DNA from 2 places in the Micromonospora aridisoli genome. Region 2 is predicted to be linked to the other one. Evidence: predicted binding sites of a transcription regulator. Region 2 holds the regulator's gene; the other holds the start of a gene.
What was found. The regulator HrcA, encoded in region 2, represses chaperone genes, less so after heat shock. The targets are predictions, from matches to a motif close to GGTTNGCACNCTCNNNNNGAGNGTGCNAACC.
Positions count from the first base shown of each region.

Region 1: groL (chaperonin GroEL) is a predicted target of HrcA. The motif match lies at 5,486-5,516, and genes of this name have one in related genera.

Region 1 covers NZ_JAXCFK010000004.1:262,687-270,506, reverse strand. Annotated here, with positions in the region: gene SM447_RS10660 (glycerol-3-phosphate dehydrogenase/oxidase) at 1-144, opposite strand, end outside; gene SM447_RS10655 (S8 family serine peptidase) at 233-2,857, shown strand; gene SM447_RS10650 (hypothetical protein) at 3,009-3,140, shown strand; gene SM447_RS10645 (hypothetical protein) at 3,370-3,612, shown strand; gene groL (chaperonin GroEL) at 3,666-5,288, opposite strand; gene SM447_RS10635 (hypothetical protein) at 5,564-6,667, opposite strand; gene SM447_RS10630 (cold-shock protein) at 6,796-6,999, opposite strand; gene SM447_RS10625 (N-acetyltransferase family protein) at 7,211-7,741, shown strand; gene paaN (phenylacetic acid degradation protein PaaN) at 7,792-7,820, opposite strand, start outside.
Region 2 covers NZ_JAXCFK010000016.1:53,108-60,927, reverse strand. Annotated here, with positions in the region: gene SM447_RS26475 (serine hydrolase domain-containing protein) at 66-1,406, opposite strand; gene SM447_RS26470 (histidine triad nucleotide-binding protein) at 1,448-1,807, opposite strand; gene SM447_RS26465 (16S rRNA (uracil(1498)-N(3))-methyltransferase) at 1,893-2,627, opposite strand; gene dnaJ (molecular chaperone DnaJ) at 2,629-3,774, opposite strand; gene hrcA (heat-inducible transcriptional repressor HrcA) at 3,848-4,870, opposite strand; gene SM447_RS26450 (DUF4870 domain-containing protein) at 5,081-5,677, shown strand; gene hemW (radical SAM family heme chaperone HemW) at 5,707-6,930, opposite strand; gene SM447_RS26440 (enoyl-CoA hydratase-related protein) at 6,951-7,739, shown strand.

The DNA.
Region 1 (7,820 bases), on a different contig from region 2:
GTCGACCGCCGCTCCGGCGCCGGTCACACCTCCGCCGATCACCAGCACGTCGAACCGCTCGGCGCGCAACCGACGCAGGTCGGCGGCGCGGCGGGCGGGCGAGAGCTGCCCGGCAACGGACCGCGAAACGTTCGGATCACGCACCCGTCCACGTTAGCCGTCCCGGCGCTCCGCCGGCACGTGCCGGCACCACCGCCCGGCCCACCCGGAATCTGCGTCGTACTGTGTGCGGATGCGGGCGGACCAGACCACACCCGGCAGGATCGGCAGCCCCTGGGCGATCGTCGCGGCCGTGTTCACCGGCTGCTGGACGGTCGCGGTCACCGTGGTGGCGCAGACCGGCGGCTGGGCCGTCGACCAGGTGGTGCTGATCGGCGGCCTGGATCGACTGGTACCGCTCTGGCCGGTGGTCTGCCTGCTCGTGGTGCTGCTGATCGCCGCGGCGGCGCTGCCGCTGGCCCTCGTGCCCCGCTCGGCGGCGGTCCGAGTCGCCGGTCGGCTCTGGCTGGCCGGCGCGCTCGCGCTCGGCGTGCTCGGGCTGCTCCGGACGATTCCGCCGGTGCACCACGAGGCGTACCTCGCCGCGTTGGCCGGCACGGCCGTGCTGCTGACGGTGGTGACGACCCGGCTGCCGCCGTACGTCCTCGGCCCCGGCCGGTGGGCCGACGGGATCCGGCGGCTCGGCCAGCGAGCCGACCCCGTTCCCGGCGAGCCCACCGACCACCCGGCGGCAGGCGCTGGGCCCGGGGACGCCCCGGACGCGGGGCCCACCGGGCCCGGGGACCCACCGGGCGCGCGGACGGGTGGTCCGGCCGGGCAACCGACGGTGGTGACGTTGCTCGCGGTGACCGCCGGGCTCGCCCTGTTGCTGCCCTGGGTCTGGTTGGGCGCGCTCGGTGGACTCTCGGAGACCGTGCTCGCCGGACTGGCCGCGGCGGCGGTCGGCGCGCTGGCCGCGGCGCTGCTCGACGCCCGGTTCTGGGAGCGCTTCGAGACCGGCGAGGCACCCCGACCCGCCCGCCTGGTGCTGGTGGGCGGGCTCGTCGCCGGGGTGGTGCTGCTGCTGGTGGGTGCCGGTGCGGGTCACTCCGGTGCCCAACTGCCGCTGCTGGTGACGCTGCCGCCGGTCGGCTTCGCGTTGGCCGCGTTGCGCGCCCTGACCCACCGCCCGGCCGTCGGACGCGGCGTGACCCATCCGGGCGCGGAACACGACCCGACGCTCCTCGCGGTCGCCGGTCGCGTCGTCGGCGCCGTTCCGTCCAGGGCGGGCGGCCGGGCACCGACCGCCTGGCTGGTGGGGCTCGGCGTGTTCGGGCCGCTGGCGTTCACCGATCCGGAGGAGGTCAGCCTGCTCCTGGTCGGCACCCGCGACGTCCCCTTCTGGGTGGCGGCCGCCACCGGTGCCGGGCTCGCCGTCGGGCTGGTGCTGGCGATCGCGTACGGCCTGCTGTGGGCGCGGCGCTCGGCCCGCGCGCCCCGCCGGGTGGTGGCTGCGGCGAGCGCCCTGACCCTGCTGGTCACGGTCGCGGTGGTCGGCGGGACCGTCGGCCAGCCGGGGCTGCACGGGGAGCGATTGTTCGTACTGTTGCGGGAACAGGCGGACCTGACCGGCGTGACCGGCGGGCCGGGTAGGGCCGGCCGGGACGCCCGGGCCGGGGAGGTCTACCGACGGCTGGTGGACACCGCCGAGCGGACCCAGGCCGACCTGCGCCGGGATCTGCGGCGGGTACGGCTGCCCCACACCCCCTACTACCTGGTCAACGCGATCGAGGTGGACGGCGGGCCGGCGGTACGGGCCTGGCTGTCCGGCCGGCCCGAGGTGGCTCGGGTACTGATCAGCCAGCGGCTGCGTCCGTTGCCGGCACCCGCCGACAACACCACTGGCAACGCCGCGCCGCCGTCCGGCCCGCCGTGGAACATCACCATGATCGGTGCGGATCGGGTCTGGTCCGAACTCGGTGTCACCGGTGCCGGGGTGACCGTGGGCAGTTCCGACTCGGGGGTGGACGGGCGGCATCCGACCCTGGCCCAGGGGTTCCGGGGCGGCGACGACTCGTGGTTCGACCCATGGAACGACACCCGGACACCGAGCGACCGCAGCGGGCACGGCACCCACACGGTGGGCAGCGCCGTCGGGCGGGGCGGCATCGGTGTGGCCCCCGGGGCGCAGTGGGTCGGCTGCGTCAACCTCGACCGCAACCTCGGTAACCCGGCCGCCTACCTCGACTGCCTCCAGTTCATGCTGGCCCCCTTCCCGCCGGGCGGCGACCCGTTCACCCAGGGGCGGCCCGCCCGAGCACCGGAGATCCTGACCAACTCGTGGGGCTGCCCGCCGATTGAGGGTTGCGATCCACAGGCGCTCGGGCCAGCCACGGCGGCGCTGGAGGCGGCCGGGATCCTCGTCGTCGCGGCGGCCGGCAACACCGGCCCGTTCTGCGGCTCGGTGCAGGACCCTCCGGCACCGTACGCGGACGTGCTGACCGTCGGCGCGGTGGACGACCGGCGGCGGGTCGCCGCCTTCTCGTCCCGTGGGCCGGCGGCCGGAGTCACGAAGCCGGACCTGATGGCGCCGGGTGCCGACGTCATCTCCGCGATGCCCGGTGGCGGGTACGCGGTACTCGACGGCACGTCGATGGCGACACCCCAGGTGGCGGGGGTGGCCGCGTTGATGTGGTCGGCGAACCCCGAACTCGTCGGGGACCTGGACCGCACCCGGCGGATCCTCCGCGAGACGGCCGACCCGATCGAGGCGAGCCAGCGGTCCCGGGAGCGGTCCGACGAGTGCGGCGGGGCGGCGAACGTCGTCGGCGCCGGCCTGGTCAACGCGTACGCGGCCGTCTCGGCGGCGCGTGGTTGATCACCCACTACTGATCTCACCCAACGTGAGCAGGTCTCGCCCCGGGGTTATCCGACCGCTGCTGACCTGCTATCTTCCGGCCTCATGCACGGTCGTTCTCCCCGGGGCGGCAGCCCCCTTACCGCCGCCGTCGGCAGGCCGGTGGCGGGGCATGGCCCTGCTGATCCTGTTGGGCGTACCGGCCCTGGTGGTGGCGCTCTGCTGCGGGATCGTCCACCTGGCCACCAAGTCCGGCATGGACGACCCGTTCGGGCACCGCGGCGGCGTCACCGGACCACCCTGACCTCCGGACGCGGCCATGCGTCCGGCCGCACGCCGGTGACCGAATTCGCCCGCGATCGACCGGCTCCTCTTGTGCTACCGGGGCGAGCGTCCGTAACGAATGCGCCTTTCTTGCTGTAGCGCAGGTCGCCGCGCAGCAGTTTAGCGGCTAACGGCGGATAGACCCCGATAATGCCAATTGCCCGCCTTGCTGCTCGACGGACCCTACCGTTTCGGTAGAGGAGGCAGCGATGACCATGGACGACGATCAGAGCCGGGCCGCCCCGCCGGTCACCCTGGCCCCGGTCCACGAACTCCCAGGCCAACTGCCGGTCGACCGGCTCGACTACGGCGACGCCGAGCAACTGGCGGAAATGACCGGGGCGAGCGGGACACCCGAGGAACCGCCCATCGTGGTGGACGAGCCGGTTCCACCCGGCCCACCGTACGACCGGGCGGACGAGCGACGGAACCAGCGACCCCTGCCGACATAGCGGAAGGGGCGGACCGCTGACGCGGCCCGCCCCTTCCGGCGTTGGAGCTGGACTCAGAAGTCCATGTCCCCGCCGCCGGGGCCAGCCGGGGCGGCCGGGGTCTTCTCCGGCTTGTCCGCCACGACGGCCTCGGTGGTGAGGAACAGCGCGGCGATCGACGAGGCGTTCTGCAGCGCCGAACGGGTGACCTTGGCCGGGTCGATGATGCCCGCGGCCAGCAGGTCGACGTACTCGCCGGTCGCGGCGTTGAGGCCGTGACCCGAGTCGAGGTTGCGGACCCGCTCCACCACGACGCCGCCCTCGAGGCCGGCGTTGACGGCGATCTGCCGCAGCGGGGCGTCCAGCGCGATCTTGACGATCTGCGCACCGGTCGCCTCGTCGCCGGCCAGGTCGAGCTTGTCGAAGGCGGTCTTGCCGGCCTGCACCAGCGCGACACCACCACCCGGGACGATGCCCTCCTCGACGGCGGCCTTGGCGTTGCGCACCGCGTCCTCGATGCGGTGCTTGCGCTCCTTGAGCTCGACCTCGGTGGCCGCGCCGACCTTGATCACCGCAACGCCGCCGGCCAGCTTGGCCAGCCGCTCCTGCAGCTTCTCCCGGTCGTAGTCGGAGTCGCTCTTGTCGATCTCGGCCCGGATCTGGTTGACCCGACCCTGGATCTGCTCGGCATCGCCGGCACCGTCGACGATGGTGGTCTCGTCCTTGGTCACCACGACCTTGCGGGCACGACCGAGCATGTCGAGGCCGACGGCGTCCAGCTTGAGGCCGACCTCCTCGCTGATGACCTGACCACCGGTGAGGATGGCGATGTCGGTCAGCATGGCCTTGCGGCGGTCACCGAAGCCCGGCGCCTTGACGGCGACCGACTTGAAGGTGCCCCGGACCTTGTTGACCACCAGCGTGGCCAGAGCCTCGCCCTCCAGGTCCTCGGCGATGATCAGCAGCGGCTTGCCCGACTGCATGACCTTCTCCAGGATCGGGAGCAGGTCCTTGACCGACGAGATCTTGCTGTTCGCGATCAGGATGTACGGGTCGTCGAAGACGGCCTCCATACGCTCCGGGTCGGTCATGAAGTAGGCGGAGATGTAGCCCTTGTCGAAGCGCATGCCCTCGGTGAGCTCCAGCTCCAGCCCGAAGGTGTTGCTCTCCTCGACGGTGATGACGCCTTCCTTGCCCACCTTGTCCATCGCCTCGGCGATGATCTCGCCGACGCTGGTGTCACCGGCGGAGATGGAGGCGGTGGAGGCGATCTGCTCCTTGGTCTCGACGTCCTTGGCGAGCTTCAGCAGCTCCTCCGAGACGTTGGCGACCGCAGCCTCGATGCCCCGCTTCAGGGCCATCGGGTTGGCACCGGCGGCCACGTTGCGCAGGCCCTCGCGGACGAGTGCCTGGGCGAGGACGGTCGCCGTCGTCGTGCCGTCACCGGCGACGTCGTCGGTCTTCTTGGCGACCTCCTTGACCAGCTCGGCGCCGATCTTCTCGTAGGGGTCCTCGAGCTCGATCTCCTTGGCGATGCTCACACCATCGTTGGTGATGGTGGGGGCACCCCACTTCTTCTCGAGCACGACGTTGCGGCCCTTGGGGCCGAGGGTCACCTTCACGGCGTCGGCGAGCTGGTTCATGCCCCGCTCGAGGCCGCGGCGCGCCTCTTCGTCGAACGCGATCATCTTGGCCATACGGCGTTGTCCTCCTGGACACTCACGGGCCACCCGAGTGTGTGCCCCGGATGGGCCGTCTGGTGTACGCACCTTGGGACGTCGCCACCTGGCGACGACGACGTCTCCTCGGCCGGGCCGGATAGCCCGCGACGACCGGCCACGTGCCCCACCCGTGGTTATGCCACGAGCGCGACCGCAGCCCCACCGTCCCGACCAGTTGGCACTCACGCCATGCGAGTGCCAATGACTTGTTTAGCACTCTGCCCTGCCGAGTGCAAGCGTGATGGCGCGGGTCAGCCGAGTTCGGCAGCCAGTTGCGCGCCGTTCACCGGGCCCTCGTGCGCCCGCTGCTCGGCGTAGGTGACGACGAGCCCGACCAGTTGCGCGAGGTGCGCCGGCAGCGCCAGCAGCGCGACCACCGCAATCGTCAGCACCACGCCGACCGCCGTGCCCGGCGAGTCCAGCGGGGTGGTGCCGAACGGCAGGATCGCCACCGACTCGATCACGCCCGCGACGAGCGAGACCCCGATCACGGCCGCGGCCACCAGCGCCACCCGGCCGAGCAGCAGTCCCAGCCGGTCGCGCAGCATGCGGTGCGACCGGCTGAGCGGGTCGTGCCGCTCGAACAGGTAGACCGGGCCGGCCATCGCGAGTGCGAACGCCGCGTACACGCCGGGCAGGAAACAGAGACAGAAGCCGATGGTGACGGTCACGGTGATGAGCAGCGTCCAGCCCCACAGGCCCAACGCCCGCCGCAGCCCGTAGCGCAGGGCGGCGCCGAGACCGGCCGGCTCGCCGGCCGCCTGGCGGGCGATCACCCAGGTGCCGGCGGCCCAGCCGACACACTGCACCAGACCGAAGAGCAGACTTCCGCCCACCAGGACGACCAGCAGTGTCGACAGGTCGGTCCAGAAGGTGGCGGGTAGCGCCGCGGAGTCGCTGCCGAGCTGGGCCTCCCAGCGGGCCGAGGGATCCACGCCCAGGGCCAGCACGGAGAGCACCGCAGCCGGCAGCACCTGGGTGAGCACGAGGATCGGCAGCAGCTGCCGCCACCCTCGACGGGCAGCGCCGCCGCAGCGCGCGAACCAGCCACCCAGCCCCGCGCCGGGTGGGGTGACCAGGGCGTCAGCCGGGTCGAGACCGTAGCCTCCGGGGTGATACCAGCCATAGGTCGGCTGACCCGGATATCCCGGCTGACCGGGGTACGGCATCGGGCCGGGATACGGCGGCTGACCCGGATACGGCGTCGGGCCGACGTAGGGCGGCAGGACGGGGTGACCCTGCTGCGCGCCGTACGGCGGCTGGCCGGCACCGGGCGGCGGGCCGAGTGGTCCGGTCGGTTCCGGCTCGCCCGGAGGCGAGGAGGACGGACCTGTCGGGGGCGGCTGGTCGGACATGAACCCTCCTCAGCGACGGCTGGATCGGCTCATGATCTTCCCTTGTGGGGCGTCCGCACCGCAGCCCCCTCCGGCGACGATCACGCCACCCCGACGACGATCGGTCTGCGGGGGTGGTCGGTCCGCGCTCAGGCGATGAGGCGTACCCGCTCGGCCTGCGGACCCTTCTGGCCCTGGGCGATCTCGAACTCCACCCGCTGACCGTCGTCCAGCGCCTTGTAGCCGTCCATCTCGATTGCGGAGAAGTGGACGAAGACGTCCTGCCCGCCGTCGACGGCGATGAAGCCGTAGCCCTTTTCGGCGTTGAACCACTTCACGGTGCCCTGTGCCACGGTGTTTTCCTCACTCTGCACGGCGTTCCACTACCCCGGGTCGTCGACGCACCGAGGACCCGGAAACCACCGGTTCGACGATCCGCGACGACCGCTGAAACGGGTGACCGAAATCGCACGCTACACGAGGAGTGACGACCGCGCACGACCACAAATCGGGCGTATTACAGTCACCCGCATCGTCGTACGTCATTGTGATAAGCATGCGGACATGACGACCGTGACCGACGGAACCGGCGTCCGCCGGGCCGTCATCCGGCGGGTCGAGCCGGCCGACGCCGCTCGGATGCGCGCGCTGCGGCTGGAGATGCTCGCGGACGCGCCCCTGGCCTTCCTGGAGACGATCGCCGAGGCCGCGGCCCGCCCGCACGCCGAGTACGCCGCCCGGATCGCCCAGGTATCCGCCGGCTCGGACACGGCTCAGTTCGTGGCGGATCCGGGTGGTCGGCTGGTGGGGCACGCCGGAGGGGTGCTGCACCCGACCGAGCCTCGGGTGACCGTCCTCTACGCCGTCTACATCACCCCGGCCTGGCGTGGCACCGGGCTGCTCGCCGACCTGGTGACCGGGGTGGCGGCCTGGTCACGGGCCTGCGGACGGAACGAGCTGATGCTCGAGGTGGTGGTCGGCAACGACCGGGCCTACCGGGCCTACCAGCGGCTGGGCTTCGTCGACACGGGTGTACGCGTGCCGCACCCAAACATTCCCGCCCTGCGCGAACTGCAGATGCGCCGCCCGGCCTGAGACCGCGTGGTGGGGTTTCCAGGGCCGGAAACCCCACCCAGCAAGATCCGTTACGCGTGCCGGCGGCTCTGCACGATGC
Region 2 (7,820 bases):
TCCGCCGCCGTGACGCCTGGCACGATCCGGCGGAACCCGGCAATCCGCCCTGGTGGACGGCGCGGTCAGGCGCGGAAGTCGTAACGGTCGAAGGTCTCCTGACGGCGGGTGAACCGGTACGTCGCCCAGTGCATCCGGACCACCACGCCGGCGGAGTCCCGGGTCAGCCGGAGCAGTTCACCGGCCTCCCGGCCGGAGACGGTACGGAACACGTCCGGCTGGTCCGCCACCGGGGCGAACACCGCCGGCGGCTTCCCCTGCGGATCACCCGCCCCACGGGCGCGCAGGGCTCCCTCCTGCCACGAGAAGACGTACTCGAAGCCCTCACCCCACCAACGGCCGAGCAGCCCGCGCAGGTGCGGCGGCGCCGGTTCACCGGGACGCCACGGATCGATGTCGGCCGGGTCGTGCTCGACCGCGGCGTGGAGCAGCCGGTGCGGTAGCTCCAGGAGCTCGGCAGCGGTGCCCGAGGAGCCCAGCACGGCGGTGCCGAGCGCGGCCGGGGTGCCCTCGCCACCTCGACGGCCGTAGACGCCGGCGAGGAAGCCGGGCATCGCCCCGTCGTGCCCGACGTGCATCACCCGTTCACCCTGGGGCACCAGGATCAGGCCGAGGCCGAACCCGCCGGTCCACATCGCCTCGTCGGTCACCGTCACCGGCCAGCGCATCTCGTCGAGGGTGGCCGGGGCGAGCACCCGGGCCGCCGCGTCCAACGCGGCCGGGTCGGCCAGGAAGGCGGCCCACCGGGCCATGTCCGCCGCCGTGCTCCACAGTTGCGCGGCGGGGCCCACCGCGCCGAAGTCGGTGGGTGGCTCCGGATGCGCCTCGTCGGAGTACGCGTCGACCAGGAACCCGGTGGCGGCGCGCGGGCCCGGGGTGACGGTCGTGGCGGTCAGCCCCAGCGGGGTCAGCACCCGCTCGGTCAGCACCTCCGCCCAGGTGCCACCGCGTACCTGCCCGACGAGGTGGCCGAGCAGCGCCATGCCGAGGTTCGAGTAGTGGTAGCGGCGTCCGGGTGGCAGCACCCGCTCGGCCCGGGCCAGCTCGGTGATCAACTGGTCGGCGTCCGGCGCGTGCAGCGTGTCCCAGACGTCGCCGTACGGCTCCCGTTGCAGGCCGGCGGTGTGTGACAGCAGCCGGCGCACGGTCAGCTCGCCGTGTGCCGGCAGGTCGAGGTGCCGCCGCAGCGGATCGTCGAGGTCGAGCAGGCCGTCGTCGCGGCACTGCATGACCAGGACGGCGGTGAAGGTCTTGGTGACCGAACCGATCCGGAACCGGGTCTGCTCGTCCAGCGCCGTGTCGTTGCCGGTGCCGCCGACGGTGCACGTCCACAGCGGCCGGTCGGCGCGGTGCACCGCCGCGGAGACCGCCGGCACCCGGGCCTGCGCCTGCACCTGCCGCACCATCCGGTCCAGGTGGCCGGCGGCGGTGCGGCCGCCGGCCGAGGTCACCCGAGGCTCCGGGCCAGCATCGGGCCGAGCGGCGCACCGCCCAGTACGTGCGCGTGCACGTGGAAGACCTCCTGGCCGCCGTACGCCCCGGTATTGAACATCAACCGGAACCCGTCGCCGAGCAGGCCCTCGTCCTCGGCCACCGCGGCGGCCGTGGCCAGCACCTCGCCGGCCAGGGTCGGATCACCCTGACCGAGGGTAGCCACGTCCGCGTAGTGCTCCTTCGGAATGACCAGCACGTGGACCGGCGCCTTCGGGTCGATGTCGCGGAAGGCGAGCGTGGTGGGCGTCTCACGGACCACGGTGGCCGGAATCTCACCGGCGACGATGCGGCAGAACAGACAGTCGCTTCCCATCCGGGCAGTGTAAGGAAGGGCCCCTTCTTATCGTCTCCGGTATGGAAGGGGCCCCTTCTTAACAGTTACCTGAGCGGCGCGGCGGTCACCAGCGCGACAGGCGGGTGGCGAGGACCGCCAGGGCGGCCACGCCGGCGGTGGAGGTACGCAACACCGACGGGCCGAGCCGCACCGGGTGTGCACCGGCCTCCCGGAAGGCCGACAGCTCGGCCGGCGTGATGCCACCCTCCGGGCCCACCACCAGCACGATTTCGCCGTTGTCGGGCAGCTCGGCGGTGGTGAGCCGGTCGGCCGCCTCCTCGTGCAGGACGTACCCGGCCGCCGCCCCGGCGATCCGGCGGGCCACCGAGGCGGTGGCCTCGTCCGGCGCTCCCGCCACCACCGGCAGCCATGCCCGGCGGGCCTGCTTCGCGGCCTCCCGGGCGGTGTTGACCCACCTCTCCCGGGCCCGTACGCCCCGGTCGCCGCGCCACTGCACCACCGAACGGCCCGCCGCCCAGGGCACGATCTCGTCGACGCCGACCTCGGTCATCGCCTGCACGGCCAGCTCGCCCCGATCGCCCTTGGCGATGCCCTGGACCACCACCAGCCGGGGGTTCGCCGCGTCGACGTACCCCCGGTCGGTCAGGTCGAGGTCGAGGGTGCCCCGGCCGACGGCGGTGACCACGGCGGTGGCGGTGCCGCCGTGGCCGTCGGCGAGCAGCACCTGCTCACCCACCCGCAGCCGTTGCACGGTGGCGGCGTGGTGCCCCTCGGGGCCGTCCAGCACCATCGAGGCCGTGGTCGGCAGCGACTCGACCAGGAACAGCGGGGCGGACACGTCAGGCGTGGCCGTTGAAGGCGTCGCGCATCCGGGAGAAGAAGCCGCCCTGCTTGGTCAGCTCGGCGACCTCCTCACCGCGGGTCTTGGCGAACTCGCGCAGCATCCGCTCCTGCTCGGCGTCGAGCTTGGTGGGGGTACGCACGTCCAGGTGGACGTAGAGGTCGCCCCGGCCGGTGCCACGCAGATGGGGTACGCCGCGGGCGCGTAGCCGCAGGGTGCTGCCCGGCTGGGTGCCCGGCTTGACGTCGACCGGCTCCTCGCTGTCCAGCGTCTTGATCGTCAGCCGGGTGCCGAGCGCGGCGGCGGTCATCGGCACGGTGACCCGACAGTGCAGGTCGTCGCCCTTGCGGGAGAAGACGTCGTGTGGCCGCTCGTGGATCTCGACGTAGAGGTCCCCGGCGGTGCCGCCGCCCGGGCCGACCTCACCCTGCTGGGCGAGGCGGATCCGCATGCCGTCCTCCACCCCGGCGGGGATCTTGACGGTCAGCGAGCGGCGGGTGCGCACCCGGCCGTCTCCGGCACAGGTCGGGCAGGGGTGCGGGATGGTGGTGCCGTAGCCCTGGCAGACCGTGCACGGCCGGGCGGAGACCACCTGGCCGAGGAAGGTGCGCTGCACCGACTGCACCTCGCCCCGGCCGCCGCACGCCTCGCAGGTGGCCAGGTGGGTGCCGGCGGCGGTGCCGGCGCCGGAGCAGGTGGTGCAGAGCACGGCGGTGTCGACGGTGATCGGCGCCTCGACGCCGAAGGCGGTCTCCTGGAGATCGAGTTCCAGCCGCAGGATGGCGTCGGCACCGGGGCGGGTACGCGGTCGCGGGCCCCGTCCGGCGCCAGTGGCGCCGCCGAAGAACGCGTCCATGATGTCCTGGAAGCCGACGAAGGGCCCGGCCCCGCCGGGGCCGCCCGGACCGCCGGGCCCGCCTCCGCCCGGTGCCAGCGGGTCCCCGCCCAGGTCGACGATCTGCCGTTTCCGATCGTCCGAGAGGACCTCGTACGCGGCGTTGATGTCCTTGAACTTCTCCTGCGCCTCCGGATCCGGATTCACGTCCGGGTGGAACTGGCGCGCCAGCTTGCGGTAGGCGCGCTTGATCTCGTCATCGGAGGCACCCTTGCTCACGCCGAGAATGCCGTAGTAGTCCCTGGCCACTGCGTTCCGTGTCCTCGTGTTCGTCTCGAGTTACGCCGTTCGGTGGCGGCAGCCTGCCGTCGGCCCTGACTGGTCAGTTCTGGGCCAGCAGCTCGCCCACGTAGCGTGCCACGGCCCTCACCGTGGCGATGGTTCCGGGGTAGTCCATCCGAGTCGGTCCCAACACACCCATCCCCCCGACGATGGTCGCGCCCGGGCCGTACCCGGTGCTGACCACGGATGCCGCCCGCAGGTTGTCGATCTCGTTCTCGTCGCCGATGCGCACCCGCAGGGTGCTCGGCTCGACCTCCCCGATGAGCTTGAGCAGCACGACCTCCTCCTCGAGCGCTTCGAGGATGGGACGCAGGGAACCCTGGAAGTCGAGCAGGCCGCCCCGGGTCAGGTTGGCGGTGCCGGCCAGGGCGAGCCGCTCCTCGTGCCGCTCGACCAGCGTCTCCAGCAGCACGGTGGACAGGGTCGTCATGGCCGGACGCAGGTGCGGCACGGACTCGTCGATGAGGGCCTGCACCAGCGGCGGGGTCTCCGACAGGCGGACGCCGACCAGCTTCTCGTTGACCAGCCGGCGCAGGTCGAGAACATCGTCGGCGAGGACCGGCGCGGGCAGCTCGACCAGCCGCTGCTCGACCCGGCCGGTGTCGGCGATCATCACCAGCATCAGCCGCGTGGTGGAGATCGGCACGAGTTCCAGGTGACGCACCCGGGAGCGGGCCAGGCTCGGGTACTGCACGACGGCGACCTGCCGGGTCAGCTGCGCCAGCAGCCGCACCGTGCGGTGCACGACATCGTCGAGGTCGACGGCGCCGGCCAGGAAGCGCTCGATCGCCCGGCGCTCGGCCGGGCTGAGCGGCTTGACCCGGCTCAGCCGGTCGACGAAGAGCCGGTAGCCACGGTCGGTGGGCACCCGCCCCGCGCTGGTGTGCGGCTGGCGGATGTAGCCCTCCTCCTCCAGCACGGCCATGTCGTTGCGGACCGTCGCCGGTGAGACACCGAGCTGGTGCCGTTCGACCAACGACTTGCTGCCGACCGGCTCCTGGGTGGCGACATAGTCCTCGACGATCGCCCGGAGCACGGCGAGCTTGCGGTCGTCCAGACCCATTCTCCCCACCTCCTGTCGCAGGTCAGCCCTCGGCGTCACGGCCTTCAGAGGAACACTCTGGCACTCGACTGTAGCGAGTGCCAGTCTACGTCGGGGCCCCCGTCAACGCGATGATCAAGTCAGCACGCCCCTCATCCAGCCGATCGGCGGGTTGACACTCGCCGGTGTCGCTCTGGTGCGCCGTTGCCGATGACACCTACGGTGACGTCCATGACTGAACCACCTCGTCCCCCAGACTCCGGCGACGAACCCACGACACCACTGTCCGGTTCTCCTGGCCAGGGCGGCTATCCCCCGCCCGGCGGCTATCCACCCCCCACCGGCGACCAGCCGCCGCCGGCCGGCTACCCCCCGCCCGGCGGCTATCCCCCGCCCGGTGGTTATCCGCCCCCGCCCGGCGCGGGCGGTGTCGGCTACCCGACCGGCGGTTACGGCGCCCCGGGTGGTGGCTACGCCAACAACGAGGACAAGACCTGGGTGCTGATCGCCCACTTCGGCGGCCCACTCGGGGTGGTCGTCGGTGGCGGCCTCTTCGGCTGGGTCGCACCGCTGATCGCGATGATGACCCGGGGGCAGCAGTCCCCCATCGTCCGGGCGCACTCCGTGGCCGCGCTGAACTTCCAGCTCACCTGGGCCATCGCCGGCGTGCTGAGCTGGGTGCTGGCCACGATCACCTGCGGCATCCTGTTCTTCGTGCCGATCCTGGTCCTGATCGTGCCGGTGATCTTCGGCATCATCGGCGGGGTCAAGGCCAACGACGGGGTGCTCTACCAGTACCCGATGAGCTACTCGTTCGTGAAGCGCTGACCCAGGCGGGGCAGCCCTGGTGACGGGGATCAGGGAAGCAGGTCGCGGACCACGGCGTCGGCGAGCAGCCGGCCGCGCAGGGTGAGTTCGGCGCGGCCGGCGACGTGCGCCGGCTCGGCGAGCAGGCCCTCGGCCACCGCCCGCGCCGCGCCCGCCCGTCCGGCGTCGGTCAGCACGTCCAGCGGCAGGCCGGAGGCCAGCCGCAACCGGAGCATGACCTCCTCCATGTGCGCCTCGTCGCCGGTGAGCACCTCCCGGGCCTGTCCGGGTGACTGGCCGGTGGCGAGGCGCCGGGCGTACGCGGCCGGATGCTTGACGTTCCACCAGCGCACCCCACCGACGTGGCTGTGCGCCCCCGGCCCGAGGCCCCACCAGTCGCCGCCGGTCCAGTAGAGCAGGTTGTGCCGGCAGCGGGCCTCCGGCGTGCGGGCCCAGTTGGAGACCTCGTACCAGGAGAAGCCGGCCGCGACGAGGGCGGCCTCGGCGGCCAGGTAACGGTCCGCCGCCACGTCCTCGTCCGGATACGGCAGCTCGCCGCGGCGCATCCGGGCGGCCAGCCGGGTGCCGTCCTCGACGATCAGGGCGTACGCGCTGACGTGGTCCACTCCGGCGGCCACCACCTGCGCCAACGAGGCGGCGAAGTCCTCGGCCCGCTCCCCCGGCGTCCCGTAGATCAGGTCGAGGTTGACGTGGTCGAAGCCGGCGTCGCGGGCCTCCAGGGCGGCGGCCGTGGCCCGCCCGGCGCTGTGTCGGCGGTCGAGCACGGCGAGCACCCCGGGAGCGGCCGACTGCATGCCCAGCGAGATCCGGGTGTACCCGGCCGCGCGCAGCTCCTTCAGGGAGGTGGGGGTCACCGATTCCGGGTTCGCCTCGGTGGTCACCTCCGCGTCGGCCGCCAGCCCCCAGGTCCGGTCGATCGCGTCGAGGATCCGGGCCAGGTCGTCGGTGGGCAGCAGGGTGGGGGTGCCGCCGCCGACGAAGACGGTGTCCACCCGGGGCGGCGGATCCTCACCCAGCACCCGGCCGGCGAGCGCCAGTTCCGCCAGTACGGTGTCGGCGTAGTCCTCCCGGCTGGCACCGCCACCCAGTTCAGCCGCGGTGTACGTGTTGAAGTCGCAGTAGCCGCAGCGGCTGGCGCAGAAGGGGACGTGCACGTACACCCCGAAACCCCGGGCACCGACGGACGCGCGGGCGGTGGCGGGCAGCGACCCGTCGGTGGGGACGGGCTCGCCTGCTGGAAGGACGCCGGGCATGGCCACTAGTGTGCCCTCCCATGACCTCTCCCGACGCGCTCGTGCGGGTCGCCACGGCCCACGGGGTGACCACGCTCACCCTGGACAGTCCGCACAACCGCAACGCGCTCTCCACGCCGCTGATGACCGAACTGCTGGCGGGCCTGGCCGCGGCGGTCGCCGACGACGCGGTCCGGGTGATCGTGCTCGACCACACCGGGCCGGTCTTCTGTTCCGGGGCCGACCTGAAGGAGACCGCGGCGGCGTACGCCAGCGGCACCGTGCCCGCCGGGATGCTGGGTGACGTCCTCGCGGCGGTCTGGGAGTGCCCCAAGCCGGTGCTGGCCAAGGTGGCCGGCCCGGCCCGGGCCGGTGGCCTGGGTCTGATCGCGGCGGCCGACCTGGCCGTCTGCGCGGTCGAGGCCACGTTCGCCTTCACCGAGGTACGGATCGGGGTGATCCCCGCGGTGATCTCCGCGACGGTGCTGCCCCGGCTGCATCCCCGGGCGGCGGCCGAGCTGTACCTGACCGGCGACACCTTCGACGGCCGGCGGGCGGCCGAGATCGGCCTGGTCACCGCCGCGGTGCCGGCCGAGGAGTTGGACGCCGCGGTACACCGGTACCGCGACTCGCTGGTGCGGGGCGCTCCGGCCGCGTTGGCCGGCGCCAAGGGGCTGCTGCGCCGCCCGGCGGCCACCGACCTGCGCGCCGAGCTGGCGGAGCTGGCCGAGCTGTCCACCGGTTACTTCCTGTCGGCGGACGGGATCGAAGGCGTCACCGCGTTCCGCGAGAAGCGGGCGCCGCGCTGGGTGGCCGAACTCGGCAGGTGAGGCGGGCCCGGGACGGGGAACCTCGTATGCGCGCGGTGGGCGCGCGGCGGGTGGAACCGGTCGGACGACCCGCACCGGCCG